3 regions of the Colwellia sp. KU-HH00111 genome follow, and region 3 is predicted to be linked to each of the others. Evidence: predicted binding sites of a transcription regulator. Region 3 holds the regulator's gene; each other region holds the start of a gene.
What was found. Region 3 encodes FNR, which switches genes on or off when oxygen is low (the NO sensors DNR and NnrR bind a similar motif). Its sites were predicted from a motif close to TTGATCTAGATCAA; they were not measured.
Positions count from the first base shown of each region.

Region 1: the regulator FNR is predicted to act here: its motif matches at 5,772-5,785, upstream of ubiT (ubiquinone anaerobic biosynthesis accessory factor UbiT).
Region 2: the regulator FNR is predicted to act here: its motif matches at 6,030-6,043, upstream of ABXG98_RS04375 (HP1242/YdcH family protein).

Region 1 covers NZ_BAABWO010000007.1:182,105-192,311, forward strand. Annotated here, with positions in the region: gene ABXG98_RS14030 (DNA internalization-related competence protein ComEC/Rec2) at 1-834, shown strand, start outside; gene msbA (lipid A export permease/ATP-binding protein MsbA) at 921-2,690, shown strand; gene lpxK (tetraacyldisaccharide 4'-kinase) at 2,729-3,748, shown strand; gene ABXG98_RS14045 (Trm112 family protein) at 4,078-4,284, shown strand; gene kdsB (3-deoxy-manno-octulosonate cytidylyltransferase) at 4,287-5,111, shown strand; gene ubiT (ubiquinone anaerobic biosynthesis accessory factor UbiT) at 5,134-5,712, opposite strand; gene ubiU (ubiquinone anaerobic biosynthesis protein UbiU) at 5,875-6,870, shown strand; gene ABXG98_RS14065 (U32 family peptidase) at 7,094-7,975, shown strand; gene ABXG98_RS14070 (ribosomal protein uL16 3-hydroxylase) at 8,025-9,173, shown strand; gene rsuA (16S rRNA pseudouridine(516) synthase RsuA) at 9,268-9,984, shown strand.
Region 2 covers NZ_BAABWO010000002.1:13,150-23,356, reverse strand. Annotated here, with positions in the region: gene gyrB (DNA topoisomerase (ATP-hydrolyzing) subunit B) at 1-2,031, shown strand, start outside; gene glyQ (glycine--tRNA ligase subunit alpha) at 2,163-3,110, shown strand; gene glyS (glycine--tRNA ligase subunit beta) at 3,110-5,185, shown strand; gene lepB (signal peptidase I) at 5,250-5,909, opposite strand; gene ABXG98_RS04375 (HP1242/YdcH family protein) at 6,126-6,377, shown strand; gene tusA (sulfurtransferase TusA) at 6,421-6,666, opposite strand; gene ABXG98_RS04365 (transglycosylase SLT domain-containing protein) at 6,796-8,730, shown strand; gene pepQ (Xaa-Pro dipeptidase) at 8,844-10,175, shown strand; gene ABXG98_RS04355 (YigZ family protein) at 10,184-10,207, shown strand, end outside.
Region 3 covers NZ_BAABWO010000011.1:48,453-58,659, forward strand. Annotated here, with positions in the region: gene ttcA (tRNA 2-thiocytidine(32) synthetase TtcA) at 1-866, opposite strand, end outside; gene uspE (universal stress protein UspE) at 1,017-1,955, opposite strand; gene fnr (fumarate/nitrate reduction transcriptional regulator Fnr) at 2,114-2,833, opposite strand; gene ABXG98_RS17015 (sulfite exporter TauE/SafE family protein) at 2,912-3,631, opposite strand; gene ccoS (cbb3-type cytochrome oxidase assembly protein CcoS) at 3,628-3,840, opposite strand; gene ABXG98_RS17025 (heavy metal translocating P-type ATPase) at 3,889-6,348, opposite strand; gene ABXG98_RS17030 (FixH family protein) at 6,350-6,856, opposite strand; gene ccoP (cytochrome-c oxidase, cbb3-type subunit III) at 7,044-8,084, opposite strand; gene ABXG98_RS17040 (cbb3-type cytochrome oxidase subunit 3) at 8,077-8,280, opposite strand; gene ccoO (cytochrome-c oxidase, cbb3-type subunit II) at 8,285-8,941, opposite strand; gene ccoN (cytochrome-c oxidase, cbb3-type subunit I) at 8,953-10,207, opposite strand, start outside.

The sequences.
Region 1 (10,207 bases), on a different contig from region 3:
AGCGAAAAAACGGATTATAGCGAACAAACGGATAAGGTGAACCTAGCCAATACTAGTGATAAAAACTGGCAATTGATTGCATTTGATGTTGGTCAAGGCTTATCTGTACTGATACAAAAACACAATAAAGCCATTTTATATGATACTGGTGCAGCATACCCCAGTGGCTTTAATATGATAGATGCGGTTGTGTTGCCTTATTTACAACATGCAGGCATAGAAACGCTAGATAAGGTGATCATTAGTCATAGCGATAATGATCATGCTGGCGGATTAAATATTTTGCAGCAATCAATATCAATCAACAGCCTTATTTATAACAATGAATCAGTTAATGATAGTGCTGTGATGTCAGTGAATGCTTGTATGCAAGGAAAAAGCTTTGAGTGGCAGGGGCTAACATTCACTATGCTGTGGCCAGAGAAAAACGTAGCAAAAGAAAATGATGATTCCTGTGTGATATTAATCTCAGACGGTATGCATCAGGTGTTATTAACCGGAGATATTTCACAGCAAGTTGAGGCTAAACTACTGCAACTTTATCCTCATTTACACGCTGATATTTTGCTAGTGCCACACCATGGCTCTAAAACGTCATCCAGTGATACGTTTGTTGCGCAAATTAAACCAAAAATTGCCATTGTTAGCGCTGGTTTTTTAAATCGCTGGCAAATGCCTGTTACCGAGGTAGTAGAGCGCTATAAAAAACATCAAGTTGAATTAGTTAACAGTGCTGTATCAGGTCAGCTGATTGTTAATTTTTCACAAAAAGGACTTGCTTTGCAAAGCTACCATGATGATTTATGGCCATTCTGGTTTGCAAATACTTATTGATAAAGATATTTAGTTGGTTGTTTAGCTAAATCACGTTAAAATCAGGGCATTGTAATAACATCATTATGTAATGAGTCAACTTCTTCATGACCGAATCTTTAACAGCCACCACCTGGCAAAACTTCAAACGTTTGATGCGTTATGCTAAACCTTATAAATTAGGTTTTGTTGGTGCTATTGTTGGTATGTTGGGCTATGCGGCCATTGATGTCTATTTTTTATCTAAGCTGCAACCTTTAATTGATGAAGGATTAGGTGGGGCAAATCCAACGTTTATGCAATGGGCGCCGCTGTTTATTGTGGTGGCCTTTTTATTTCGCGGGATTTTTCATTTTGTTGGTAATTATTGCTTGGCTTGGGTTGGTAACCATGTGGTTACCGATATAAAACAACGACTTTTTGAACACATTATGGGAATGCCAGTGGCATTTCATGATAAAGAATCAACTGGCGGGTTAATTTCTAAACTCACCTATGATACCGAGCAAGTACTTAATTCAGTGAGCAAATCAATTTTGGTTATTGTCCAGCAAGGTGCCCTTGTGATTGGCTTGGTTGGCTTAATGTTTTATATCAGCTGGCAGTTGTCGGTGATTTTTGTACTGATCACGCCATTTATTGCCATTATTGTTAATTTAGTTTCAAAACGTTTTCGTAAAGTTAGTCAAAGTATTCAAGGGGCTATGGGCGAGGTAACTACTGCGGCAGAGCAAACCTTTAATGGCCATAAAGTGGTGTTAACCTTTGGTGGTCAAGAAAAAGAATTTTCGCGCTTTGAAGCCATCAATAAGCACAATCGCCAGCAACGCATGAAGTTGGTAGCTACTAAGGCAGGCAGTGTACCTGTTATTCAAATTATTGCCTCGTTTGCGTTAGCGTTTGTATTTTATGCTGTTAATACCGAAAGCCTAAGAGAAAGTATTTCAGCTGGCAGCTTTGTCAGTGTGATTACTTACATGACAATGTTGTTAAGACCGTTAAAAATGCTCACCAATGTCAATAGTGAATTCCAAAAGGGAATGGCCGCTTGCGTCAGTATTTTTGCGGTATTAGATCAAGACAAAGAAAAGGATACCGGCAGCAAACACTTGAGCAAAGCACGTGGTAAAATTGCCTTTAAGGGCGTAAATTTTGCCTATGATTATCCTATTTCAACAGAGGGTGCCAATGAGCAAAACTGGGTACTAAATGATGTGTCTTTTGAGTTAAAACCCGGTGAAACGCTGGCCTTAGTTGGGCGCTCTGGCAGTGGTAAATCAACCGCAAGTGCTTTATTGCTTAGATTTTATGATGCCAGTGAAGGTGAAGTGTTAATTGATGATGTTAATATTGAACAGTATCACTTAAAAGACTTACGTCAGCAGTTTGCTTATGTGTCGCAGCAAGTGGTGCTGTTTAATGATACCTTAGCGAATAATATTGCCTATTCTAAACCTGAAGCAACAATGGATGAAATTATCGAGGCGGCTAAAAATGCCCATGTAATGGAATTTGCCCAAAGCTTGCCAGAAGGTCTAGATACTAATATTGGTGAAAATGGTGCAATGCTTTCTGGCGGCCAACGACAGCGGGTTGCCATTGCTAGAGCACTATTGTGTGATGCCCCTTTTCTTATTTTGGATGAAGCTACCAGTGCGTTAGATACTGAATCTGAACGCCATATTCAAGATGCCCTGCAATTATTACAGCAAAATCGTACTTCTATTGTAATTGCGCATCGATTATCAACGATTGAAAGTGCGGATAAAATTATCGTGATGGATCAAGGTAAAATTGTTGAACAAGGTACCCACCAATCATTGCTTGAGCAAAAAGGCACGTATGCGCAATTACATAGTTTTCAATTTGAGTCTTAAGTTGTCTGATACGCAACCAAAAACGCCATGGAGACAATGTGCGCTTAATTGAAAAAGTGTGGTTTAAACAACATCGGGCAAAATATTGGCTAGTACCCTTATTACTGCCATTGTCGGGTGTGTTTTATTTACTTAGTGCAACGCGCAGGCTTGCATATAAGTTAGGTTTGTTTAAGTCGATTCAAGTCTCCAAGCCGGTTATTGTGGTAGGTAATATAGGTATTGGTGGTAATGGCAAAACCCCCATAGTTGTCGATTTAGTGCAACGATGTAAAGCTCTCGGCTTTAACCCCGGGGTTATTTCACGCGGTTATGGTGCGCACGCAAAAAGCTACCCTTATATGCTTGATAAATACAGTACCAGTTTAGAAGCAGGGGATGAGCCTTTATTAATTTATCAACGCTGTCAGGTGCCTGTTGCGATAGGGGCTGATCGTATTGCTAATGCGCAATGCTTAATTAAGCAAGGCTGTGATATTATTATTAGCGATGATGGCTTGCAGCATTATCGTTTACATCGTGATATTGAGCTAGTAGTTGTTGATGGTAACCGGCTTTTTGGTAATGGCTTGTTGCTTCCTGCGGGTCCTTTACGTGAAGGTGTTTGGCGATTACCACAAGCCGATTTGGTTGTTTTTAACGGAGGTCAACCTGAAAAACTTAATCAGCTAAACCCAAGTGCTTTGTTAATGACTTTAGCAGCCGTTGAGGTTATTCAGATTCACACCGGTAAGCGAGTTTTACTCGCTGATTTTCTCACAGCACAGCCAACCGTTAATGCGCTTGCTGGTATTGGAGATCCGCAGCGGTTTTTCGATACGCTACACACGCTTGGTTTTACTTTGTCACAGCAGCAAGGTTTTATTGATCATAAAGATTTCGCTCTTGATGATTTTAATCAATTTAAAACCGATTTACCGCTATTAATGACAGAGAAAGATGCGGTAAAATGCCAAGCATTCGCATGCGAACACTGGTGGTATTTACCCGTAAGTGCTCATTTTGGTAAGCAAGATGCAAAAACATTACAGGCAATGTTAAAAGCACTGGCAAAGTGAATAAATCATGTAGGACGGAATTTACCCTGACAAAAATGGGCAATGAATTATCCCGACAAAATGAATAACCAAGGTAGGTTGGAATTTAGGAGAATGTGCGTCCTGCATTCTCTAATAAGCTACATCCATGTAGCGTATTCCGACAAAAACGGGCAATTAATTACCCCCTACAAAGAGCAAACCATGTAGGACGGAATTTACCCTGACAAAAACGGGCAATGAATTATCCCGACAAAATGAGACACCAAGGTAGGGCGGAATTTATTCCGACAAAAAACGGGCAATGAATTACCCCGACAAATTAACTAAAGAAAGATAGAGAATAAATTATGGCTTTTGATATAAAACTGATGGAAATACTAGCGTGCCCTGTGTGTAAAGGTAAACTTGATTATAACAAAGCGCAACAAGAGCTTATTTGTAAGTTTGACAACTTAGCTTATGCAATTGATAGTGATATTCCAGTGTTGTTAGAAAACGAAGCGCGTCATATTTCTGTTGATGACCCTGCAACATCTAATATACAGGAAGGTTAATTATGACGGTTGCCACAGATACCCCTAGAGCAGATTCAGCTGAGTTTATTGTTGTTATTCCTGCTCGGTTTCAATCATCTCGGTTACCTGGGAAGGTGTTGGCTGATATTGGTGGCAAACCCATGATCCAGTGGGTGGTAGAAAAGGCGCAATTAAGTGGTGCCAGAAAAGTTATCGTAGCAACAGATAATGATGACGTTGAACAAGTAGTCCAAAGTTTTGGTGGTGAGGTCTGCAAAACACGTAGTGATCACCAATCAGGCACAGAGCGTTTAGCTGAGGTGATGGAGCAATATCAATTTAGCGACAATGAAATTATTGTGAATGTTCAAGGTGATGAGCCTTTTATCCCACCGGAAAATATTGCCCAAGTGGCTGATAATTTAGCCAATCAACAATCATCTCATGTGAATAAAGTGTCACGCATGTCCACGCTGGCAATCAACATTGGCTCAGCTGAAGAAGCATTTAACCCTAATGCAGTGAAAGTCATTACCGATAAAGACGGTTATGCCCTGTATTTTAGTCGAGCCACTATTCCTTATGACAGAGAAAGGTTTTTAGGCAAAGATAGCATCGAAACCATAGGCGATTTTTATTTACGCCACGTTGGCATTTATGCCTATCGAGCGGGCTTTATTAAGGACTATGTTAATTGGCCAACGAGTCAAGTAGAGCAAATTGAAGCACTTGAGCAATTAAGAGTGCTCTATCAAGGTGAACAAATTCATGTGGCAGTAGCCAAATCAAATGTGCCAGTTGAAGGGGTTGATACACCCGAAGATCTTGAAAAAGCAAGACAATATGCGGCCAAGCTCAACGAATAGAACCTCAAGAAAGAACGTGCACTTACTCGGTGTTAGCTAGTGCATCTTTGGTCGATTGTAAAAAGTTAGCACTGTATTCTACTAAGCTGTGTACTGTGCTTGGTAGTTGATCTATATCGATAGCATCAATTAAGTTTTTCACTTCTAAACCAAGCTCGGTATCACCTTCAATTTTCAATCTACGCTGAAAAAACAAGGTGTCTGGGTCTTGCTTGCGCCCAGCAATTAATACTAAATCGTCGCCTGTGGCACTAAAACTAACATCTTCATGCTGATTGTTGGTCGCCATTTCTGCTTGTGAGGCCATAATCAGCTGGTCTTCGTCAAAACTTAACCACCACGTTAGTCCTAAGTCAGTAATTGCAATTTTCAGCCATTTGTCTTGCAAAAATTCAAAATCACCGTCTTCAAGCGCTTCTCTAAACACTGAAGTTAACGCGGGAAGTAACACTGCTTTTTGTGCTTTAAAAGGTAATAAACGCAAACTGGGGCGTAATATTTTTGGCATGGTTTCAATCATGCGAGCACGCCAATGTAATGGTAGCTTTTCCATTGACGTCATTTTAATAGCAGTACGAGGCAGTGAGGGTAAATTTAGCACGATATTGGCCCATCTATATAAGAATAGGCGATAGTTTAACAGCCAATAGTAAAACTTTGCTGAACTAGATCAAATTTTCTTTAATACATATCAATAAACTTTTACGGAGAAAGCTCTAGACTATTGGCCAAGTTTATTATGTCGTACAATTTGGAGTTTTTTGTGGAGCTATTATGCCCAGCGGGGAATTTACCCGCCTTGAAAACCGCTATAGATAATGGTGCCGATGCCGTGTATATCGGCTTAAAAGATGATACTAATGCCCGCCATTTTGCCGGACTAAATTTTAATGATGGTAAATTAGCGAAGGGGGCCGATTATGTCCACGAACGGGGAAAGAAATTACACGTAGCAATTAATACGTTTGCCCATGCCAGCGGCGAAGAACGTTGGCAAAAAGCGGTAGACAATGCCGTAGCTATTGGCACTGACGCATTAATTATTTCTGATTTAGGGGTGCTTGATTATGCGGCTAATAAATACCCTGATGTTGAGCGTCATGTATCAGTGCAGGCTTCTACCACTAACCTTGAGGCCATTAAATTTTTCAAAGATAATTTTGACGTCGATCGTGTGGTGTTGCCGCGAGTATTATCGGTACAGCAAGTAAGGCAATTAGCTAAATCAAGCCCAGTACCATTAGAAGTTTTTGCTTTTGGTAGCCTTTGTATTATGGCTGAAGGTCGCTGTTATTTATCATCCTATATGACGGGTGAGTCACCTAATACTATGGGTGCGTGTTCTCCGGCAAAGTATGTACGCTGGCAAGAAACAGAGCAAGGCTTAGAGTCACGTTTGAATAACGTGCTAATCGATCGATATCAACCGGATGAAAATGCGGGTTACCCTACCTTATGTAAAGGTCGCTTTGATGTTGATGGTGATGTTTATCATGCCTTAGAGGAGCCTACCAGCCTAAATACCCTAGAGTTGATTCCTGATTTAATTGCTATGGGTATTGTTTCAGTAAAAATTGAAGGACGTCAACGTAGCCCTGCTTATGTTGAACAAGTTGCAAAAACGTGGCGCATGGCATTAGACAGATACCAACAATCACCAGACAATTTTCAAGTGGAAGGTAGTTGGATGCAAACCTTGGCAAACCTGTCGGAAGGCTCGCAAACAACCTTAGGTGCATATCACAGAAAGTGGCAGTAATTGGTATGCATTTTGTGCTGTATTGCCCCGTTTATTGATTAGAAGTGCTCATTAACTCTTCGGGAAAGCATGTGAACACTTAAACGGTGGCGTGAATGGTGAAATACCAGATGTACACAGTAACGACTAACGTCAACCAGGTGCTTCTTTCACTCAATGTAACCGTACAACTTAAAACTGACAATCTATACAATAATTGATAGTTAAAGATTTAGGAAAAATTATGAAATTCTCTCTTGGCCCTAATATGTTTTTTTGGCCGAAAAATGACGTTGAACAGTTTTACAATCAAGCAAAAGAGTCTAGTGCAGATATTATTTATTTGGGTGAAACGGTTTGTTCTAAGCGCCGTGAGTTAAAAGCGAAAGACTGGTTAGCGTTAGGTCGTGAATTAGCCAATGACACAGATAAAGAAATTGTTATTTCAACCATGACCTTATTAGAGTCGCCAGCTGAAATCATCACTATGAAAAAACTGTGTGAAAACGGTGACTTACTCATTGAAGCCAATGACTTAAGTGCTGTGCAAATTATGCACGATTTAAAAATGCCGTTTGTCGCAGGCCCGGCGATTAACTGCTATAACTTATCAACGATAAAAGTGCTCCTTAAGCAAGGAATGACGCGTTGGTTAATGCCTGTTGAGCTTTCAGGTGATTGGTTAAACACTATTTTGACTCAAGCTGTTGATGAAAATATTCGAGATAAGTTTGAATGCGAAGTGTTTTCATGGGGATATTTACCATTAGCATACTCTGCTCGTTGCTTTACTGCGCGCTCTGAGGATAGACCTAAAGATGATTGTCAATATTGCTGTATTAACTATCCACAAGGTCGAAAAATGAACTCTCGTGAAGGCGAACAAGTTTTTGTGCTAAATGGCATTCAAACTATGTCCGCTTACCAGTATAATCTCATTAACGAAGTTAATCAGCTAAAAGAGATGGGTGTCGATATTGTTCGTATCAGCAGTGATAATGAACAAGCCTTTGGTCAACTTGACAAATTTAAACAACAATTAGTGTCACCTGTGAAATACCCGTTAGATCAAGAACACGAATGTAACGGTTTCTGGCACAAAATTGCTGGTATGTCAGTTGCTTAAACGCTGCCTGTAACAGCTGAACAATATTAAGCGCTTAAAAGAGAACCTTATGTATACCTTAAATTTAAACCAAATGAGCCAGAATGAGTTTTTAACAAAATACTGGCAAAAAAAGCCGGTAGTGATCCGCCAAGGTTTTAAAAACTTTGTAGACCCTATCGAACCCGATGAGTTTGCGGGTATTGCCATGGAAGAAAACGTGCAGTCGCGCTTGGTTTATAAAAAAGACGGTCAATGGCAAGCTGAATTTGGCCCATTTGAACGTTATGAACACTTAGGTGAACGTGATTGGTCTTTGGTGATACAAGCGCTTGATAATTTTTCAGAAGAAGCCGCAGCACTTATTGAACCGTTTCGATTTTTACCACACTGGCGCTTAGATGATTTAATGACAAGCTTTGCTACTCCAGGCGGAGGCGTAGGGCCTCATATTGATAATTATGATGTGTTTATTTGCCAAGGCTCAGGAAAACGCCATTGGCGCGTGGGTGATAGAGGGCAGCATGCAGAATTGATTGCCCATGAAGCCTTATTACATGTAGAGCCATTTGACGCCATTATTGATGCTGAACTTGAAACAGGCGATATTTTATATATACCACCGGGTTTCCCGCATGAAGGTGTAGCGCTTGAGCCATCTATGAGCTTTTCTGTTGGTTTTCGGGCTAATTCAGCTATTAGTTTGTTAAGTGGTTTTGCGGATCATTTAATTGATAATGAGTTAGGCGGACAGTTACTTGAAGATCCCCACAGACAAGCAATCGCTAATAGTGGTGAAATTAGTCATCAAGACTATCAAAGCATAAAAGCCCAGTTGCAAAACTTACTTGATGACGACAACACCTTCAAACACTTCGTCGGAAACTTCTTAACCAGTGCTAAGCATGAGTTAGATTTAATGCCCAGTGATGAACCTTTTGAGCGAGATGAAGTGAGTGAGTTACTTGCTATACATGCCATTAAACGTTTAGGTGGGCTAAGAGCATTCTACTTTGATGATACGATTGATGAGGGCATTTGCTATATCAATGGCGAACAGCTGATGTTTGCTAAAGAAATAGCTCCAGTTGTTAAATTATTATGCAATCAGCTTGTTATTATGCCGAATGATTTAGCACCTTGGCGTGACAATGAACAATTCCTCGATCTTATGATCAAATTATTGGATCAAGGCTTTTGGTTTTGGACTGAGGCATAAGAGGCATAATAGTTAATCTGCTTCATATATACCCAAACGAGCACCTTGAGGTGGCTTAGGTATATGTCTGAAAATTGTTCTGATAAGGAAAAACATGCGTTTAGATAAATTTATCTGTAAAAGCACTGAACTAACGCGAAACGAAGCTAAAAAACTCCTTAAAAGTGGTGATGTTCGTGTTAACGGTGAAGTTGCTAAAAACGCAGCAATGCAGGTACATGAGAATAATACGATTACCGTTGATGGCCAAGCCTTAACACCAAGAACGTCACGGTATTTTATGCTTCATAAAATGGTCGACTCTATTTGCTCTAATGTTGATGAAGTGTATCCGTCGGTTTTACATTTTCTCGACGTTGACAAAGCGTTTGATTTGCATATTGCTGGCAGGCTTGATGCTGATACTACAGGCTTAGTGTTAATTACAGATGATGGCCGGTGGTCACATAATGTGATATCACCGAAAAAAGACTGCAGTAAAACTTATCGAGTATGGCTGAGAAATGCCATTAATGATGATAAAGCGGATGAGTTAATTGCGCAATTTAAGCAAGGTCTGCAATTGCAAGGAGAGAGTTCATTAACTCGTCCTGCCATCTTAGAAAAAGTGACTGATGACCAAGTTTTGCTAACCATTACTGAGGGCAAATATCACCAAGTAAAACGAATGTTCGCTGCAGTAGGCAATAAAGTGGTTGGCTTACACCGTGAACAAATTGGTGGTATTGAACTTGGCGACTTAGCTCCCGGACAATGGCGCAGTTTAACCGAACAAGAAGTCGCTTTGTTTGACCCTACCCCTAATAAATAAAGGATAGGGTGCGCTTGTCGCAACTTAGTCCTTTATTTATTGTGCAAGCCCGTTGTTGATCTGTACCCTTTATACAGTTAAAAACCAGTTTGGTTCAGGCTTATATCATTTGTATGAAAATGGATTTAACCACTTTTTACTCGTTAATCAGTTGAGGGCTTTAATGTTAAGCTATTGATGGAATAAGATATTTATCGTACTGTAGATTTTTATAAATTTATGA
Region 2 (10,207 bases), on a different contig from region 3:
CGTCGTGAAGGTAAACTTTATGAACAGTTCTATTCCATTGGTATTCCAGATGAACCTTTAAAGGTTGTTGGTGAAAGTGATAAAACAGGAACCGAAGTTAGGTTTTGGCCAAGTGAAGAAACCTTCTCAGATGTGCTATTTCACTATGACTTATTAGTAAAAAGAATTCGTGAATTATCATTCTTGAACTCAGGCGTATCAATTAAATTAATTGATGAACGAGAAGAGGGAAAAGAAGACCACTTTAAATTTGATGGTGGTATTCAGGCTTTTGTAGATTATTTAAATACTAACAAAACCCCAGTAAATGAAGAAATATTCTATTTCGATTTAGAAAGAGACGATGGCATAATTGTTGAAGTTGCAATGCAGTGGAATGACGGCTTCCAAGAAAACATACATTGTTTTACTAATAATATTCCACAGCGAGATGGTGGTACTCACTTAAGCGGTTTTAGAACAGCACTTACTCGAACCTTAAATAGCTATATGGTTAAAGAAGGTTTAAATAAAACCAAGAAGGGTGGAAGTACCGAAACAAGCGCATCTGGTGATGATGCACGTGAAGGATTAACAGCAGTAATTTCGGTTAAAGTTCCAGATCCTAAATTCTCATCTCAAACTAAAGATAAGCTAGTATCATCTGAGGTTAAAACTGCCGTTGAACAAGCGATGGGTGAAAAACTAGGTGAATACCTATTAGAAAAGCCCGCTGTTGCTCGCACCATTATTATGAAAATTGTTGATGCTGCAAGAGCCCGTGAAGCGGCTCGTAAAGCGCGTGAAATGACACGTCGTAAAGGGGCACTAGATATTGCGGGTTTACCGGGTAAGCTAGCTGACTGTCAAGAAAAGGACCCCGCTCTTTCAGAAATCTACATTGTGGAAGGGGACTCTGCTGGCGGATCGGCCAAGCAGGGAAGGAATCGCAAGAACCAAGCAATTTTACCGTTAAAAGGTAAAATCCTTAACGTAGAAAAAGCAAGATTTGACAAAATGATATCATCACAAGAAGTTGGTACCTTAATCACAGCATTAGGTTGTGGTATTGGTCGTGATGAATATAATCCAGAAAAGCTACGTTATCACAGTATCATCATTATGACCGATGCTGATGTTGATGGTTCACACATACGTACATTGTTATTGACGTTTTTCTATCGCCAAATGCCTGAAATAATGGAGCGAGGCCATATCTTCATTGCGCAGCCTCCTTTATATAAAGTAAAAAAAGGCAAACAAGAGCGTTACATTAAAGATGATGAAGCGTTAACAGAATACTTAACCACATTAGCACTAGATAATGCCTCAATTCATGTTAATGAAGATGCACCAGCAATTTCAGGCTTAGCTTTAGAGCAATTGGTGAATCAGTACCGTAAAGGTATGGAAACCATTAAGCGCATAGCAAGGCAAATCCCAGCAGACATTTTAGAAAAAATGATCTATAGCCAAAATATTACAAAAGCAGACTTTACTGATAAAAATAAGGTAGAAGTTTGGGCTAAAGATTTAATTACCCAACTGAATGAACAAGATGGTAATGGCTCTATATATTCTATCAGTGTTGAACATAACACCGAACGTAATATTTACTATCCGAAGTTTAATGTGCGTATGCATGGTATAGATAAGAGTTATAGCTGTAGCTATGAGTTTATCCACTCTAATGAATTTGCTATAATCACGTCGTTAAATGATGCGATTAACGGCCTGATGGAAGAGGGAGCTTATGTTAAGCGTGGAGAGAAAACCAAGCCAGTGACGAGTTTTGAAGATGCGCTTAATTGGTTAATGGCTGAATCTAAACGAGGTCAATATATCCAACGCTATAAAGGTTTGGGTGAGATGAATCCTGAACAGCTTTGGGAAACTACTATGGATCCAGAAACACGTAGGATGTTGCAGGTGACAATTGAAGATGCTATTGCCGCTGATCAATTATTTAATACCTTAATGGGTGATCATGTTGAGCCGCGTAGAAAATTCATAGAAGATAACGCGTTAAAAGTTGAAAATCTAGATTTCTAATCTGGGTAAATACAATTTTTACAGCAAATAACATTATATATGCTCGGTCATCATAACCGAGCATTTTACTTTCTAAATAATACACCAATTGTGTGTGTTTATACTCTAAACAAAAGTGAACTTGAAAACACATGACTAGTTTTAATTGTAATACATTTCAAGGCCTTATCTTGCAATTGCAAGACTATTGGTCACGTCAAGGTTGCGTAATCGTACAACCGTTAGACTTAGAAGTAGGGGCTGGAACATTCCACCCAATGACATTTTTACGCTCGATTGGTCCAGAGCCAATTAGCAGTGCCTATGTTCAGCCTTGTCGACGTCCGACAGATGGTCGTTATGGTGAGAATCCAAACCGTTTACAACATTACTATCAATTTCAAGTGATGTTAAAGCCGTCTCCTAAAAACATTCAAGAGTTGTATCTTAACTCACTGAAAGAACTAGGGATTGATCCATTAGTTCATGATATACGATTTGTTGAAGACAACTGGGAATCACCAACATTAGGTGCTTGGGGTTTAGGTTGGGAGATTTGGCTAAATGGTATGGAAATAACACAGTTTACCTACTTCCAACAAGTAGGGGGATTAGAGTGTACTCCTGTGACGGGCGAAATTACCTATGGCTTAGAGCGCTTAGCTATGTATATTCAAAATGTCGATAGTATTTATGACTTAGTTTGGGCAGATGGCCCTATGGGCAAAGTGTATTATGGTGATGTTTTTCATCAAAATGAAGTAGAGCAGTCAACTTACAACTTTGAACATGCCGATGTTGATGCATTATTTGCACAATTTGACCAATGTGAAAAAGATAGCCAAAAACTTATTGCCGCTAACTTGCCGTTACCGGCCTATGAACAAGTGATGAAAGCTTCACATGCCTTTAATTTACTTGATGCACGTCACGCTATTTCTGTGACAGAACGTCAACGCTATATTCTACGTGTACGTACTTTGTCGAAAGCGTGTGCCGAAGCTTATTACGCAAAACGTGAAGAATTAGGCTTTCCTTTGTGTACCAATGGTGAGCGCGATAACACAGTACAGTCAGCAAAAACTAAAGGAGAAAAATAATGAGCAGTGAAACTCTCCTTATCGAATTAGGCACAGAAGAATTACCCCCTAAATCACTTAAAACATTAGCGACCGCGTTCTTCGAAAATATGAAAAACCAGCTAGACAGTGCCGATTTAGCTTATAGCGATATTAAATGGTTTGCTACACCACGTCGATTAGCGGTACAAGTTACAGGCTTGGTTGCTAAGCAACAGGATAAAATTGTAGAAAAACGGGGTCCTGCGGTAAATGTCGCCTTTAATGAACAAGGTCAAGCGAGCAAGGCGGCTGAAGGATGGGCTCGTTCAAACGGTATTAGTGTTGAACAGGCCGAGCGATTAATCACACCTAAAGGTGAGTGGTTACTCTATAAAGCAACTGTGGCAGGTAAGAAAATAAGCGAACTGGTACCCGCCATGGTCTCAAATGCTTTAACCAAACTACCAATTGCTAAACCAATGCGATGGGGTGCTGAGCGCACGCAATTTATTCGCCCAGTACACACATTAACTATGATGTATGGTGAGCAAGTAATAGCAGGTTCGGCATTAGGTGTTGATTCTAGTAACCAAGTTCAAGGGCATAGGTTCCATCACCAGGGTTTAATTACCCTCAACCATGCCAATGACTACCAGGCCGCATTAGCGAAAGCATTTGTAGAGGTAGATTATCAAGCGCGCCAAGATAAGATTGTTGCACAAATTAAGCAAGTATCGACAGAAATGGATACGGTGCCATTAATTGATGCTGATTTGCTAGAAGAAGTGACCTCTTTAGTTGAGTGGCCGGTAACACTCGTTGGTACTTTTGATGCTGAATTCCTAAATGTACCGGCAGAGCCGTTGATTTATTCAATGAAAGATCACCAAAAATATTTCCCTGTCACTACTAAAGCTGGTGAACTGGTGAATAAGTTTATTTTTGTCAGTAATATTGAGTCTAAAGATCCAGAAAAAGTTATTTTTGGTAATGAGAAGGTCATTCGCCCACGATTAGCTGATGCTGAGTTTTTCTTTAAAACTGATCAGAAGCAAACGCTAGAATCGCGCTTATCGACTCTAGCAAACGTGCTGTTTCAAAAACAACTGGGTACGTTAAAAGAGAAATCTGAACGTATTGCCCAGTTAAGTAAGGTTATTGCCGGACAATTAGGTGAAAATACTGATGATGCTTACCGTGCGGGTTTATTAAGTAAAACCGATCTCATGTCAGACATGGTGTTAGAATTTCCACAGGTGCAAGGCACCATGGGCAAGTACTATGCTACCAATGACGGTGAAAGCCCAGCAATAGCACAAGCATTAGAAGATCAATATCGACCAAGATATGCCGGTGATAGTTTACCTGAAGCTAATATTGGTTGTGCGGTTGCTATTAGTGATAAAATTGACACCTTAGTGGGTATCTTTGGTATAAATCAGCCGCCTAAGGGCGATAAAGACCCGTTTGCACTGCGAAGAGCAGCTATTGGTGTCATACGTATTATCATCGAAAAACAGCTTGATTTAGACCTTGCTACGCTTATTAGCGAAAGTATTGCCTTATTTGGAGGCGTAGATGGTGACAAGTTAACGAATGCTAATACCGCTGAAAATGTACTTGATTTTGTTATGGGTCGTTTCCGCGCCTTTTATCAAGAGCAGGGTATTGCAGTAGATGTTATTCAAGCGGTACTAGCTAAAAAACCAAGTGCGCCATTAGATTTTGATAAACGCATTAAAGCGGTGAGTTATTTTGGCCAATTGCCTGAAGCAGAGACCTTAGCTGCAGCCAATAAGCGCGTAGGTAATATTTTAGCTAAATTTGACGGGCAACTGTATGACCAGTTTAAAGTCGAACTTGCATCTGAACAAGCAGAAAAAGAACTAGCAACAGTGTTTACTGTGGTTAAATCTAAGGTAACACCGCTAATGGTAGTAAAAGATTATCAAGCGGCGTTAACAGAGCTTGCGCAATTAAAAGCACCCATAGATACATTTTTTGATAATGTTATGGTAATGAGTGATGATGAAGCAGTAAAAATAAATCGCTTAACTTTACTCAATGAAATACGCAATAGCTTCTTTGCGATTGCCGATATTTCACAATTATAAAAAATGACAAAGATAAGGTAAACGATAAAGGGCATCAAAAGATGCCCTTTTTATTAGGCAAAAATCAAATAGAATAAATGTCTTTAAAAAACCTGTTCTTTCTAGGTAAGTAATAATTATCATAATCAAAAGAGAAGGCAATAGCGGTTGCTTTACCTTTTAGTTCATGGCGAGGTACAAAGCCATAAACACGTGAGTCAGCGCTATTACGGCGATTATCACCAAGAACAAGGTAGTGGTTGTCTGGCACAGTTATGGGTCCAAAACTACTCAGCACATTACTACTAGTATTATCGATACGAACGGTATGGCTAATAGTATCAACTTGCTCGGTAGCAAATAACTCCTCAGCATTACTTTTGGCTACCTGATAGCGAAGCGCTTTACCATTGATGTAAAGTTTGTCTTTGCGCATGGTAATCACATCCCCGGGTAAGCCAATCATACGTTTAATTAAACGATTGTCAGCGGCATCGGATTCAAATACTACAATTTCTCCTCGCTGTGGCTCAGCTGTAGTCAATAGCGAATATTGACTAAAGGGTAGCTTGAGATCATAGGCCATTTTATTGACGATAACACGATCACCAATTTGAATAGTTGGCTGCATAGAGGCAGTCGGAACGGTATACCAATCGGCAACGGCGCTGCGAAAAACAGACATTAGTAGGATGAAAATAATGAATAATTTATTGTTGTGCCAAAATTTGTTGATAAGACGCATAAATACCTTTCCTTAATGTGAAATACCCATTTTTAGAGTGAAGATAACAGCAGAAGTTCCAGCGCTACATATTAAGTTACAACTAATAATTTCAAAACTGAAAAACAAGATACATGAGCCTTGAGCTAGATCAATTACACGAGAAAATATCGGAGTAAAGTAAAGATGAATAGAGGATATATATAAAGACAGAAACGGCACCTAGGAGAAAAAATTATGACCTTACAAAAACATGATCTTCATCACGAATTTCCAGAGTTTGACAAAGAAATTCACCACTTAAAAATGAATGATAACCATTTTGCACGATTGTTTAATGACTATCATGAAGTGAACCAAGAAGTTCACCGTATTGAGCAAGGGGTGGAAAATACCAGCGATGAATACATTGAACAAAGAAAAAAACAACGTTTAAAATTAAAAGATGAGCTTTTTGTTATGTTGAAGAAAGTAGATTTACCTGCATAAACGATAGCCATGTCAATATAGTAAGAAGAGCTAATGTGTAAAATTAGTTCTTCTTAATCACATATAAAAAAGGTTTAGTCTCAACTTGTTGAGCAAGTAATTGATGCTCCATAAATCGGCAAAAGCTTGGTATGTCACGGGTAGTTGAGGGATCGTCACATTTTACTAAAATAGTATCACCTACCGAGATTTTTCTAATGTGTAAGCGAACCATCATTACTGGCTCTGGGCAACGCAAGCCTATAGCATCAAGGGTATGATCAGTTTGATTAAAAATATTACTTGGCATAATTAATTATAAGTTAGCGTAAATTAATGGGCGAATTTATTTGATAACAACCATTATACGTTATTTTTATTTAGGCTGTCTTGCTCTATACTTAAGTGGTTCACCTATGTTTTGAGGAAAGCCTAATCAATGCTAACTAGTTTAGTGTCAAAAGTATTACTAACACTGACCCTGGTTAGTTTTAGTACCAACCTATATGCGAGTAAACCACTCAAGTTATCGGTAGATAAAACCCAACAGAAGAATTTTATTAAGGCAGAGAGGTTAGCGTTAAAAAGCCATTCTGCACAATATCAAATATTGTATAATCAACTGCATTATTACCCATTACAGCCTTACTTAGATCAGAAACGACTGATGCATACTATGCGTTTGTCAGATGCAGAGGAAATAACACAATTTTTAAAAAAATATCAAGGCTCCCCATTGGATTGGCCATTGAGAAAAAAATGGCTGAATTATCTAGCCCAAAAAAAACAAACTGTATTGTTTCTAGAAGCTTATCAGCCGACGGCTAATGCAAAGTTAGTTTGCCATAAGTTACGCTTTGATTTGTTATCAGGCATGCCAGAAAGTGTTGTTTTACCAGAGGTAACAAAACTATGGACGGTTGGGAAGTCACAAGATAAAACCTGTGATCCTCTCTTTGAACGTTGGCAAAAAGCGGGCTACCGAACAAATGATATCGTATGGCAACGGGTTGGGTTAGCGGCTGATGGTGGTAAACACACATTGATTCCATATTTAACTAAGCTCCTACCGCCTGAACAGCGTTACTTAGCGAAGTTGTGGCATAAGGTGCGCCGTGATCCAGCAAAAGTGAGTAAGTTAAAATATTTCCCTAATAAGTCGATAAGAGAAACAGAAATACTAACCTATGGTTTAAAAAGACTAATATGGCGTTACCCAGATACAGCGATTCGAAGTTACATTAATGCCAAGAAAAAATTTAGTTTTACCACAGAGCAACAACGGCAAATTACTGAAAAATTTGCTTTAGCACTTTCATCAAAAAATCATCATGCAGCGCAATTATGGCTGGATAAGCTTGATATTCACTCATTAAGCAAAAGCATGTTACAAAAACGGTTGTCACAAGCTTTACAGCAACAAGATTGGCAGCGGTTAATTGTGGAAATAAAACAATTGCCAACCACTTACAAAGAAGAATTAAAGTGGAAGTATTGGTATGCCCGGGCATTAATAGCAACGGGAGCTAAAGAACGAGGGAATTACTTGCTACAGCAACTGGCTAATGAGCGTCATTATTATGGTTTTTTAGCTGCCAGTTATCTGCGTGCGCCTGCTAATTTAAAACATAAACCACTAACGTTTACTTTGGCAGAAAAACAAAAGGTATTGAGCTTACCCGCAGCCAAAAGAGCTTTTGAATTCTATGCATTAGGGCGATATTTAGCAGCACGGTCTGAGTGGAATTATTTAATGACTCAACTCTCGCACCGTGAAAAACTCATTGTGGCGAAAGTGGCAAATGAAAATCAATGGTTTGATAGAACAATCTTCACTTTGGCAAAGGCGGGCTATTTAGATGATGTTGACTTGCGCTTTCCAAAGGCATTTGATGATGAAATTAACCGTTATGCTAGTAAACAAAAAATAGCACCATCATGGGCTTTTGCTATTGCTAGAAGAGAAAGCTCATTTATGACAGATGCTCATTCACCTGTTGGAGCCAGAGGGTTAATGCAGCTAATGCCTAAAACAGCAAAAAACTTGAAGCGAGGAAAGTTTAAAAGTAGGTCACTACTCAATGCTGACCATAATATTCAACTGGGCACCAAATATCTAAAAATTTTATTAGATAAGAATAATGGTAACCAAGTATTAGCTACAGCCTCTTATAATGCGGGGCCGTATCGGGTTAAACGTTGGCTAAAGAACAGCAAAGCATTGCCTGCTGATATTTGGATTGAAACCATACCATTTAAAGAAACCAGAAACTATGTGAAAAGTGTTTTAGCTTATCAAGAAATATATCAGCATCAACCGGGGAAGGTGAGTGAGCTGTTTGATAAAGTGATCAATATGAGTATAGGTGGATAGCCATGTTATTTGTAAATAAAGCTGCACAACAGACTGAAGACTATAGCTTAGCGCTCTGGTGTGGTCGGAAAGGGCCTGTGTTATGATAGGGAAAAATTTAACGGAGGGTTATAATGAGTAATTTAATCAATAAGCTAAAAGAAGAATATCCAGCACATATCGACTGCTTGCAAAAGCGAACTAAAGCAGCATTGTCCCGTGAAAATATCGAAGGGGTGGTTATTCATTCAGGGCAAGAGATTAAAGCTTTTCTTGACGATAACACCTATCCATTTAGAGTTAACCCTCATTTTAAACACTGGTTACCTTTGATCGCTTCGCCTAATTGCTGGCTTATCGTTAATGGCGAAGATAAACCAACGTTAATCTATTATCAACCGGTTGATTTTTGGCATAAAATAACCCCTTTAGATGAAAGTTACTGGGGGGAGTTTTTTACCATTAAAATATTAAAGCAAGCCAGTGATGTTGATAAACTACTGCCTTATGATAAAACAGGTCTTGCTTATATTGGCAGTCATATTGAAGTAGCTACTGCATTAGGCTTTGAGGTTATTAACCCTGAACCGTTACTGAATTATTTTCATTATCATCGTGCTTATAAAACAGCGTATGAACAGAGTTGTTTACGCCAATCCAATACGTTAGCAGTAAAGGCCCATCAAGCGGCAAAAGCGGCTTTTTATATGGGGAACTCAGAGTATGATATTCAAAATGCTTATTTAAATGCTATTGGTTATACCAACAATGAAACACCTTATGCCAATATTGTCGCGCTAAATAAGCATTGTTCTATTTTGCATTATATGGCGTTTGAAACAATTGCGCCGCAAGCACACAGTTCTTTTCTAATTGATGCCGGCGCTAATTTTAATGGCTATGCTGCCGATATCACTCGTACTTACTCATTTAAGCAAGATAGATTCGCTGAATTAATTGCTCGTATGAATCAATTAATGTTAAGCGCTGTTGATGCGTTAAAACCCGGTACAAGCTATAGCGATGTTCATATTGCCACCTATAAAGAAATAGCCAAAGTGTTGGCCGAGTTTGATTTTATCAAGGTTAGTGCTGATACTGCTGTCGAGTCAGGTATTGTTAGTGCCTTTTTTCCTCATGGTCTAGGGCATCATTTAGGGCTGCAAGTCCATGATGTTGGGGGTTTTATGGCTGATGAGCGAGGAACGCATATTAATGCACCAGAGCAGCACCCATTTTTACGTACTTCGAGAGTGATAGAGGCAGGGCAAGCGTTTACTGTTGAGCCGGGTCTGTATTTTATAGACTCACTATTACAAGGCGTTAAAGATTCAAGTCATAGCGATCAAGTTAATTGGAATAATGTTGACAAGATGCGGGCATTTGGCGGTATACGTATAGAGGATAATATTATTGTGCATCAGTCGCATAATGAAAATATGACGCGAGATTCCGGTTTAGATTAAACATATCAATGACAAAATCCTATAAAATTGCG
Region 3 (10,207 bases):
GATTCATCGATATTGGTTGAGGAAACCGTTTCACCAGAAAACTCATAGGCTGCTCTTTCTTCAGTTCTATCAATTGTTAAGTTGGAAAAATCAAAAAGGTTGGTATCTGCGAGTTGGCTCAGGCTGATGTTTTTAAGTGATTTAAAAATATTTTCCACACGTCCGGGGACTTTCTGCTCCCATTCGCTGAGCATGGCTTTAACATTTTGTCGTTGTAGGTTTTCTTGTGAGCCACATAAGTTACATGGGATAATTGGATATTCTTGAGCGCTGGCAAATTCAATAATATCTTGTTCTCTACAGTAGGCAAGCGGCCTAATGATAATGTTTCTGCCATCATCTGATCTTAGTTTTGGTGGCATCGCTTTAAGCTTCGCACCATAAAACATATTAAGAAACATGGTTTCGACAATGTCATCCATGTGGTGACCAAGTGCTATTTTTGTAGCGCCAATACTCTCGGCAAATGAATACAATGTGCCTCTGCGTAATCTAGAGCAAAGACCACAGGTGGTTTTTCCTTCAGATATTTTTTCTTTTACCACTGAGTAAGTATCTTTGTCGACGATATAATATGGGATACTTAGCGACTCAAGGTAGTGAGGCAGAACCTCTTCTGGAAAACCAGGTTGTTTTTGATCCAAATTTACCGCAATAATTTTGAAATTAATCGGTGCTGCTTTTTGCAATTTTAATAAAATATCCAACATGGTAAATGAATCTTTGCCACCACTGATGGTTACCATTACCACATCTGATTCTTCAATCATATTGTAGTCAAAAATAGCTTTACCTACATTGCGTCTTAGTTTTTTTTCAAGTTTGATTATATCTAGAGATTGATTGGGTATTTCAGTTACTGACATGATTTTTGTTCAACTCAGTGGCGTTTAATTTGCCGCGCATTATAGGGCTTTTGCATTTTTAACGCTATAAGGTTTTTCAGAACAAAAGAAAAACGGTAAGTTTAACTATTAAGCTTACCGTTGTTCGTGATCTCAATATTCGCCGTCGTGCTATTGCAAGGGTGAAGTATAACCGTCGGGTTTAAGGGCAAGTACGTCACAATTGAGTTGATCAATAACATGTTCAGCAGTATTGCCAATGAGAGCCGCTGAAAACCCTGTTCTACCCACTGTACCCAAAATAACAAGCTCTGCATCAATTTTGTTAGCGACTTGCTCTATTACTGTTTCAGGAAGGCCTTCTTCAACATGGGTGTTAGCGACGCTAATATCAAATTGGTTAGCATGTGAAATCATCGCCTGCTCATGATGTTTATGCATAGTGTCATTATATTCGTTAGCGTTAAACTCAGGAATTTCAATGGCAATATTGACTGGGGTGCCAGGAAAAGAATTCACTAAATGCACATTGGCTTGAATAAGCCCAGCTAGCTGTTTGGCCTCTTTAGTTATTTTTATATTTAACGAGTGATGCTCTTCCTCGTCACTGCCAACATTAAGTGCAGCAAGAATATTTCCATTATTTGGCCATTCATGCTCTTTTACTAGTAATACCGGACAAGGACATTTACGTAGGATATGCCAATCTGTGGGAGTAAAAACCACAGATTTTAATTTATCGTGTTGGTGAGTGCCTTTGATGACAAGATCATAATCATCCTTAATTACACGCTCTATAATGGCTTCAAAAGGACGGTTATGCCAAACTACTTGGCAATTAATCTCAATTGTTGGCTTTAACTCATCAATGATGTTTTGTAACCAAAGTTCTTTATCTTTAATGACAGATTGGCGCATAACATCGCGTTCATCACTGGATAAAATAGTGGTCATTTCGTAAGAAAAATCAAAAATACTCAAAAAGGCGCTTACTTTAACTTGTCTGTCAGTAGCTTTGATGCTGGTCGCTAGATCTATTGCTCTTTTTAACGCTTTTTGTTCATCCGTTGTTGGATCGATAACAACCAATATATTTTGATAAGTTTCCATGATAAATCCCATTGTTATTTGTTTATAAAACTATACTCTAGTTAATTTATAGCAAAGGTTGGGAATTAATGCTTGTTTTAAATCAATTTTCTATGGGTTAGGTAGGCTTTAGATACGCTGATATCGAGGTGTATCGATATCAGCTATAAGGAGGAGAATTATAATTCAGCGCAATCAGTTAATTGATCAATATCTAAAATACTGATTAGCTTGCCATCAACGTTAATTAAGCCGTTTTTGTGAAAGCGGTTCAATAATCGGCTGATAGTTTCAACTGTTAGGCCAATATAATTACCAATATCACTGCGTGTCATAGTTAAGCGAAACTCGGCAGGAGAAAGACCGCGGGCGTGATAGCGTTCGCTTAAGCTCACTAAGAAAGTAGCAACTCGTTGCTCAGCATTTTTTCGGTTGAGCAATGTTAGCATTTCTTGATCAGTACGTATTTCATTACTCATTAAACGTAACACCTGCTTTTTAAGTTTTGGCATAGTGTTAGATAAGGTATCTAAATTGTCATAGGGTATTTCACAGACCATTGACGTTTCAAGCGCTTGAGCAAAGCTTTTGTGCTCTGTATCTGCAATGGCATCAAACCCAAGTAAATCACCGGCTAAATGAAAGCCTGTGATTTGTTCTTCACCTTGTTCATTGACCGTAAAGGTTTTAAAAGTACCGGAACGAATGGCAAACAATGCATGCATTTCCTGACCATCAGTAAAAAGTTTATCGCCTTTATGAATAGGGCGCTTCCGATCAATAATATCATCAAGGGTAGTTAGCTCTTGTTCATTTAGCGTAAAAGGTAAGCAAAGCTCACTGATACTACAATTTTGGCAACTAATGTGCTGTGTGCCAGGGCAACTCTTATTAGGCATGCGAGACTCATCTTTTGAAGAAATAGCTGTTGTAACTTTTAAAGTAGTTACTCTTATTTCATGTATTTGACTATGGTATTAAAACATTTGTTGATATGCAACAATAAAACTATAAATACCTAAAGGAATAAGCACTAAAGCCATTGTTTTTCTAAAAGCCGGCTTGACTAGGTTGTTTTTTATGCTATTGAAGCCGATGGATAAGGTTAATAGTGCAGGTAGGGTGCCTAAACCAAAAAAGAGCATAATACCTGCACCTGTGACGATATCAGCGCTAGCTAAAGCCCATGTTAATGTAGAATAGACTAACCCACAGGGTAACCAACCCCATATTGCCCCTAAAGTTAATGCTTTTGTTGGGGAGTCTACAGGTATGGCTTTTGTTGCTAACGGTGAAATTTTTTGCCACAGTTTTTTACCTAGCGCTTCTACATGATTAAGCCACATTAGCCACTGACCTAAATATAAGCCAAGCAATATAAGAAATAAGGCAGAAAACATTCTTAACCCAGCTAATGGTATACCAATATTTTTGGCGGCAATTGAGCCAGTAAAACCAACAATAGCGCCAATAAGGCTATATGAAGCTATACGTCCAAAATTATAGCAAAAAATCAACGCGGTTTTATTAACTTTTTTGGAGCTAATTTTTTGATTGTTTACTGGAATTTGCTGTGGGTCTTTAATCGTTGTAGGTAGGGCAGAAGTTAGCATAGTCGTAATCCCACCACACATAACAATACAATGTCCTGAGCCAACCAGACCAATTAGAAAAGCGGAGAATATATCGATATTCATTTGCTTGGATTTTCATCCTCAGAGTTATGTCTAATCGCTTTATTCGTTGTTTGTTCAGTGTCACCTTGTTCTTTTTCGTCAAATAGAATACTCATCCCTTGCTTTTCTAGATCATCAAACTGCTCAGTTTTCACCGCCCAAAAAAACAGATAGACCCCAAGGGCTGTTAATAACACCGCGATTGGAATTAAAATATAAATAATGCTCATTACTTTGACTCTTACAATAAACCCCAGCAGACGCTGTAAAGGTTAGCGTTACTTTTTCAGTAAGCGCAGTGAATTGGTAATAACTAAAATAGAACTCGCAGACATACCTATAACAGCTAAATATGGGGTAATAAAACCACTCACAGCTAAAGGTAGCACAATAGCATTATAACCGAACGCCCACAGGTAATTTTGAAAAATGATGCGCTTGGTTTTAGCTGCTATGTTCGCTAAGGTAAGTATACTACTCAGTTTATTATTTAATAAAATAACGTCAGCGCCGCTTTTTGCAATATCAGTTCCACAACCCATAGCAATAGAGACGTGGGCAGCACCGAATACTGGCGAGTCATTAACACCGTCGCCAACCATGGCAACGGTGGCCCCTTGTTCACTTTGTTGTTGCTGTAACACGGTCATTTTATCTTTGGCACTTAAATTAGCATAACACTGAGGTATTGATAACTGTTTTGCTAATTTTTCACAGGCATATTGATTATCACCTGAGAGCATTATCGTGCGGTGACTTTTATTTAATTGCTCAAGGAGGGAGTGCCCGTCAGAACGTATTTTATCAACCAGATAAAAGGCTGCTATGATTTTATCTTCGGCCACTAATAAACAAGATGCATTTAGATACTCAGGCTGTTTTACTTGCGCTTTAGCGTTTAATAGCCAACTTGCTTTACCGATTTTATAGCATTGACCATTGACTGTGCCAATAACGCCTCTGCCAGACAAAACTTTTACCGTGTTGATGGGTAAACTAAAATCACGATACTGAGCAAAAGGCTTAGCTAGAGGGTGCTCGGAGTAGGATTCTAATGCGGCGGCGATAGCTAAAACTTGTGCTGTGGAATAACTATTTATATGCTCAGCATGGTTAATTATATCAACTTTGGCGAGGGTAAACTCTCCCGTAGTTAATGTACCTGTCTTATCAAAAGCATAACACTCGATGTTTGGCATTGTTTCCATTACATGTGCCGATTTAATCATAATGCCTTCATTATTTAATCGTGTTGTTGCACACGTTAATGCCGTAGGGGTGGCTAAAGATAGTGCGCAAGGGCAGGTGGCAACTAATACCGATAAGGTTATCCAAAAAGCTTCTTCAGGTAAGTGTTGCTGCCAATAAATAGCAGTGGCTATCGCGGTTACTAAAATTATAGCAACAAAAAATTGCGCAACCGTATCTGAAAACTGGGCTAGTTTAGGTTTATGCGCTTGTGATTGTTCACTTAAGCGGATCAATTGGCTTAAAAATGATTGGTTGCTAGGCTGCGTTACTTGCACGGTTAGATTACCATCACTATTAATAGTGCCAGCGAATACTGTATCATCAGTGGCTTTATTTACCGGAGTTTGCTCGCCAGTGAGCATTGCTTCATTAATTTGGCTACTACCGCTGATAATTAAACCATCAGCTGGTATCACCTCACCTGGCTTAATTAGCACTAAATCACCTGCGACTAATTGTTTGGCTGCAACTAATAGTTCTTTTGATGCTTCGTTGTTGATTTTAGATTGAGTGTCGTTCACTCGTGCTATTTTTGTTGCTGTCATTGGCATCAGTTTCAATAAGTTGGCGGAAACTTGAGCAGCATGAGATCGTGCTCTAAACTCTAAAAACTTGCCAATGAGTAACAGAAAAGTAAACATTGAAACAGACTCAAAATATACTTCACCTTGTGCGGTCACGGTAGCCCATGCGCTTGCACTAAAAGCTAAAATAATAGCGATAGATACCGGAACATCCATAGACAAACGTTTTATTTTTAAGGTGTTGATTGCCCCTACATAAAAGGGGTAAGCGCCGTAAGATACGATAGGAATTGCTAAAATAAAGCTAACCCAGCGCAAGTAGTACTTATTATGCTCTGCCATACCAGAAAATGCGCCAAAATATAAACCAATAGCTATCATCATAATTTGCATCATTAAAATGCCACTGATACCTAATCGTTTAATAAACACCTTTCCCATTACTTTATTTCGCTGTTCTATTTCATTGGCTTTAAAAGGCAGCGCTTGATAGCCAATTTGCTCGATAGCGTTGAGAATGGCACTCAACTTTATGACGTCATCTTGCCATTTTACCGTTGCGCGCTGGGTGGTCGCATTAACACTGATTGAAACAAGCCCGGTTAATTTAGTTAGTTGCATTTCAATTAACCAAGCACAGGCGGCACAGCTGATACCATCAACGGTTAATATTGCTTCTTTAACTCCATGATCTTGGTAAATAAATTCACTTTGAAGCGCAGCTTGGTCAAGTAATTTATTTTTCTTTAGTTGGGTTGTTAACTGCTCAGGAACTAGCTCTAAACCCTTTTGCGCTGGTTCAGTTCTATATAAATAATATTGTGTTAGGTTATTATCAACAATGGTTTGTGCAACTGCTTGACAGCCAATGCAGCACATAGCTTGTTTTTTATGATTGATAGTAACCGTAAGGTTGATGCCTTGAGGTATAGGCTGATCACAATGAAAACAGGTATTCGACATATTACTGTGCTTTTGTTGGATCAGGAATTATGTCGATAAAATCAGATTGAGGTAAGTAAATGGTCTCTTGAATTTTCCAACTATCGGTGGAATTGTTGTCAAAAGGTGTTAACGTTATTTTCCATTTTCCAGTAATAGTTTTATCAAAAACTTGTCTAAAATAACCATTACCATCGGGGGTTAAGGCTAAATAAAAGTCTTTCTCGGCGAGTGTAGGGTGGAAAAAGCTCACATTAAGTAACGGAAATACCTTTTCAATGCCTGTTGGCTTAATGACAAGTTCATTGTTTGAAAACTTTAACGCAAAGCGCATACCTAACTTTTGCGCTTGTTTCACTTTAGCTACTTGTAAATTAATCGCTTTACCTGTTTTATAGTAATCACCGACCACTAGAGTATCTGCATCAGTATTAGCGATAATATAAGTGGTTATTCCTGCCACAACCGCAGTAAAGGGCAGAATAAAAACTAACCAAGCCCAAGGCTCACGATACCAAGATGTTTTCATAAGGTTTAAATCATTATTCGATTGAATCAAATTGACAGATATTATAGCGTTTTTATGTATTTTGAGCTAGTTTTCTTTATGGGTTTTTTATAATAAAAAACCCTAGTTAACAAGGTGTTAGCTAGGGTTGTGTTTCTTCTGTTAAAGAATATCAGATTGATTATCAATAACGAGGTCTTTTAAACTATCAGTCGAGAGAAAGCGAGTAAACATACGCGCTGATGACATGCACTTTCTCTTCACCTAGAATATCTTTCCATGGTGGCATAACGCCAGCACGGCCATTGCGGATAGATGCTTCAATAGCACGCTGTGAACCACCATACAACCAAATATTATCAGACAAATTTGGAGCTCCCATAGGCAAACCAAGCGCTAAGCTCCCTTGACCATCAGGGCCGTGGCAACCGGCACAAAGACCGAATTTGGCTTTTCCTGCTTTGGCAAGCTCGGCATTAACAGAGCGGCCACTTAAGCTAATCACATAGGCTGCAACTTCTTTAACTCCAGCTTCACCGCCCAAGGCACCAGACCAAGCCATCATACCTGCCGCTATACGACCATTCATGATGGTTTCTTTGATCGCTTCAGGTGTGCCACCAAAAAGCCAATCTTTGTCAGCAAGATTTGGGAAACCCGTTGTACCATGAGCATCTGAGCCATGACATTGTGCACAGTTTTGTATAAATAAACGCTGGCCAACTTTAAGGGCTTCTTTTGCTTGTAACAAATCACTTTGTTGAGCGGTTAATTCCCCTTTGGTATCAAAGTCAATTTCAACATTTTTAGCACTTGCTAAATCTTCAATACTACGAGCAGCGTAGGCTTCAAAAATGGGACCGTATCTTTCTTCAGCATGTGCTACTTCACGATCATACTGAACTAACACCCCTGAATCACTGGCCAAATATTGGGCTGTTTTAGCTTTAGACTCAGCAATATTTAGAATGCCTTGATTCGAGCTTTTCCAACCTAATACCCCTGTCCAGTTTCCTAAACCGTATAGAACAATATAACCAAAAGCCCAAATAATAGTTAATAAGAAAAATGTGCTCCACCACTTAGGTAGTGGATTGTTTAACTCTTCAATGCCATCAAAGGTGTGACCCATTGACTCACCTTCTTCAACACCTGCAAAGTTCTTTAAGCACCAACGCAGTAATAAGTACATACCTACTAAGGTGCCTAGGGTAAGAACCCAAACCCATATATTCCAGAAGCTAGACATTATTAGTCTCCTGTTTGCTATCTGTATCATGATGGCGCGATTTATTTTTTTGCTTTAGTTCATCTTCTTCAAAAATAGAATTTGCAATATCATCAAATGATGCTTTGCGTTTTTTTGAATAGGACCAAACCACGATAATAATAAATAACGCCAATATTAGGAGGGCGAATAACCCTCTAAGTGTTCCGTAATCCATCAGTTTACTTCAAGGCATGACCAAGTGACTGCAAATATGCAACCATGGCATCCATTTCAGTTTTACCCCTCACTGCGTCAGCTGCACCGTCGATTTCAGCCTGCGAGTAGAGTGGAATAGCATTGCCATTCTCATCTTTGTGGCTGCGATTACGGGTTAACCAGTTAAAGGTTTCAAGTTTTTTGGCTGTCAGCTCACCGTCAAGCTTAGTCTCGCTAAGCCACTTAAATGAAGGCATGTTTGATTCAGGCACAACAGAACGAGGATCGATCAAATGGGCGATATGCCAATCATCGCTATAACGACCACCAACACGTGCTAGATCAGGGCCTGTACGTTTTGAGCCCCATAAGAACGGATGCTCCCAGACATGTTCACCAGCAACACTGTAGTGACCATAGCGTTCAGTTTCAGCTCTAAATGGACGGATCATTTGGCTATGACAGTTGCTACACCCTTCACGAATGTAGATATCACGGCCTTCCATTTGTAATGCGGTATAAGGTTTTAAGTTATCAACCGGTGTCGTTGTTTCTTTTTGAAAAAACAACGGGGTAATTTCTACTAAGCCACCAATGCTGATAGCGAAAATGGTAAATAGAAAGAATAAACCTACATTTTTTTCAACACTTTCATGTTTATTTTGAGAATTGTTTTGCATGTTTAATCTCCTTAAGCTTGTTCAACAGCTTTAAGACTTCCGTCTTTAGCGCCGATGGTTTTAAACATGTTATAAGCCATGAGTACAAAACCTGTTACTACTAAAACACCACCAACAAATCGTATAAAGTAGAATGGGTAAGAGGCGGTCAAACTTTCAACAAAGCTATAGGTTAAGGTACCGTCGGTATTCACCGCACGCCACATCAAACCTTGCATTACACCTGAAATCCACATAGCAACGATATAAAGCACAATACCTGTGGTATGTATCCAAAAATGAATATTGATTAACCGTATACTGTACATACGACCTTGATTGAATAAAACAGGAATCAAATGGTATAAGGCACCGATTGATACCATAGCAACCCAACCTAATGCACCTGAATGCACATGACCGACAGTCCAGTCAGTGTAATGTGATAACGCATTAACAGATTTAATTGCCATCATAGGTCCTTCGAAGGTAGACATACCGTAGAAAGATAAAGACACGATTAAGAAACGTAAAATAGGATCATGACGAAGTTTATGCCAAGCGCCAGAAAGCGTCATAATACCATTGATCATGCCTCCCCAAGATGGCAGGAATAAAACCACAGACATTACCATACCTACTGATTGAGCCCAATCAGGTAAAGCGGTGTAATGTAAGTGATGCGGACCAGCCCAAATGTACAAAGAAACTAATGCCCAAAAATGAACTATCGATAAGCGGTATGAGTATACGGGACGTTCAGCCTGCTTAGGGACAAAGTAGTACATCATACCTAAGAAACCAGCGGTTAATAAAAAACCAACGGCATTATGACCGTACCACCACTGCATCATGGCATCAATAGCGCCAGGATAGATAGAGTATGACTTCATCATTGAAACAGGCACTACCATAGAGTTTCCAATATGAAGTACGGCTACGGTAACAATGAAACCACCGAAGAACCAGTTTGCCACATAAATGTGTGAGGTTTTGCGTTTGATGAGCGTACCAAAAAAGACTATGGCATAGGAAACCCAAACAACAGCAATTAGAATATCAATAGGCCATTCAAGCTCAGCATATTCTTTTGATGAAGTATAACCCAAAGGTAACGATATGGCGGCAGACAAAATAACCGCTTGCCAGCCCCAAAAGGTAAAGGCGGCTAATTTGCCACCGAACAATCGAGTTTGACAGGTACGTTGTACTACATAATAAGAAGTAGCAAATAACGCACTCGTACCAAAGGCAAAAATTACCGCATTGGTATGTAATGGACGAAGA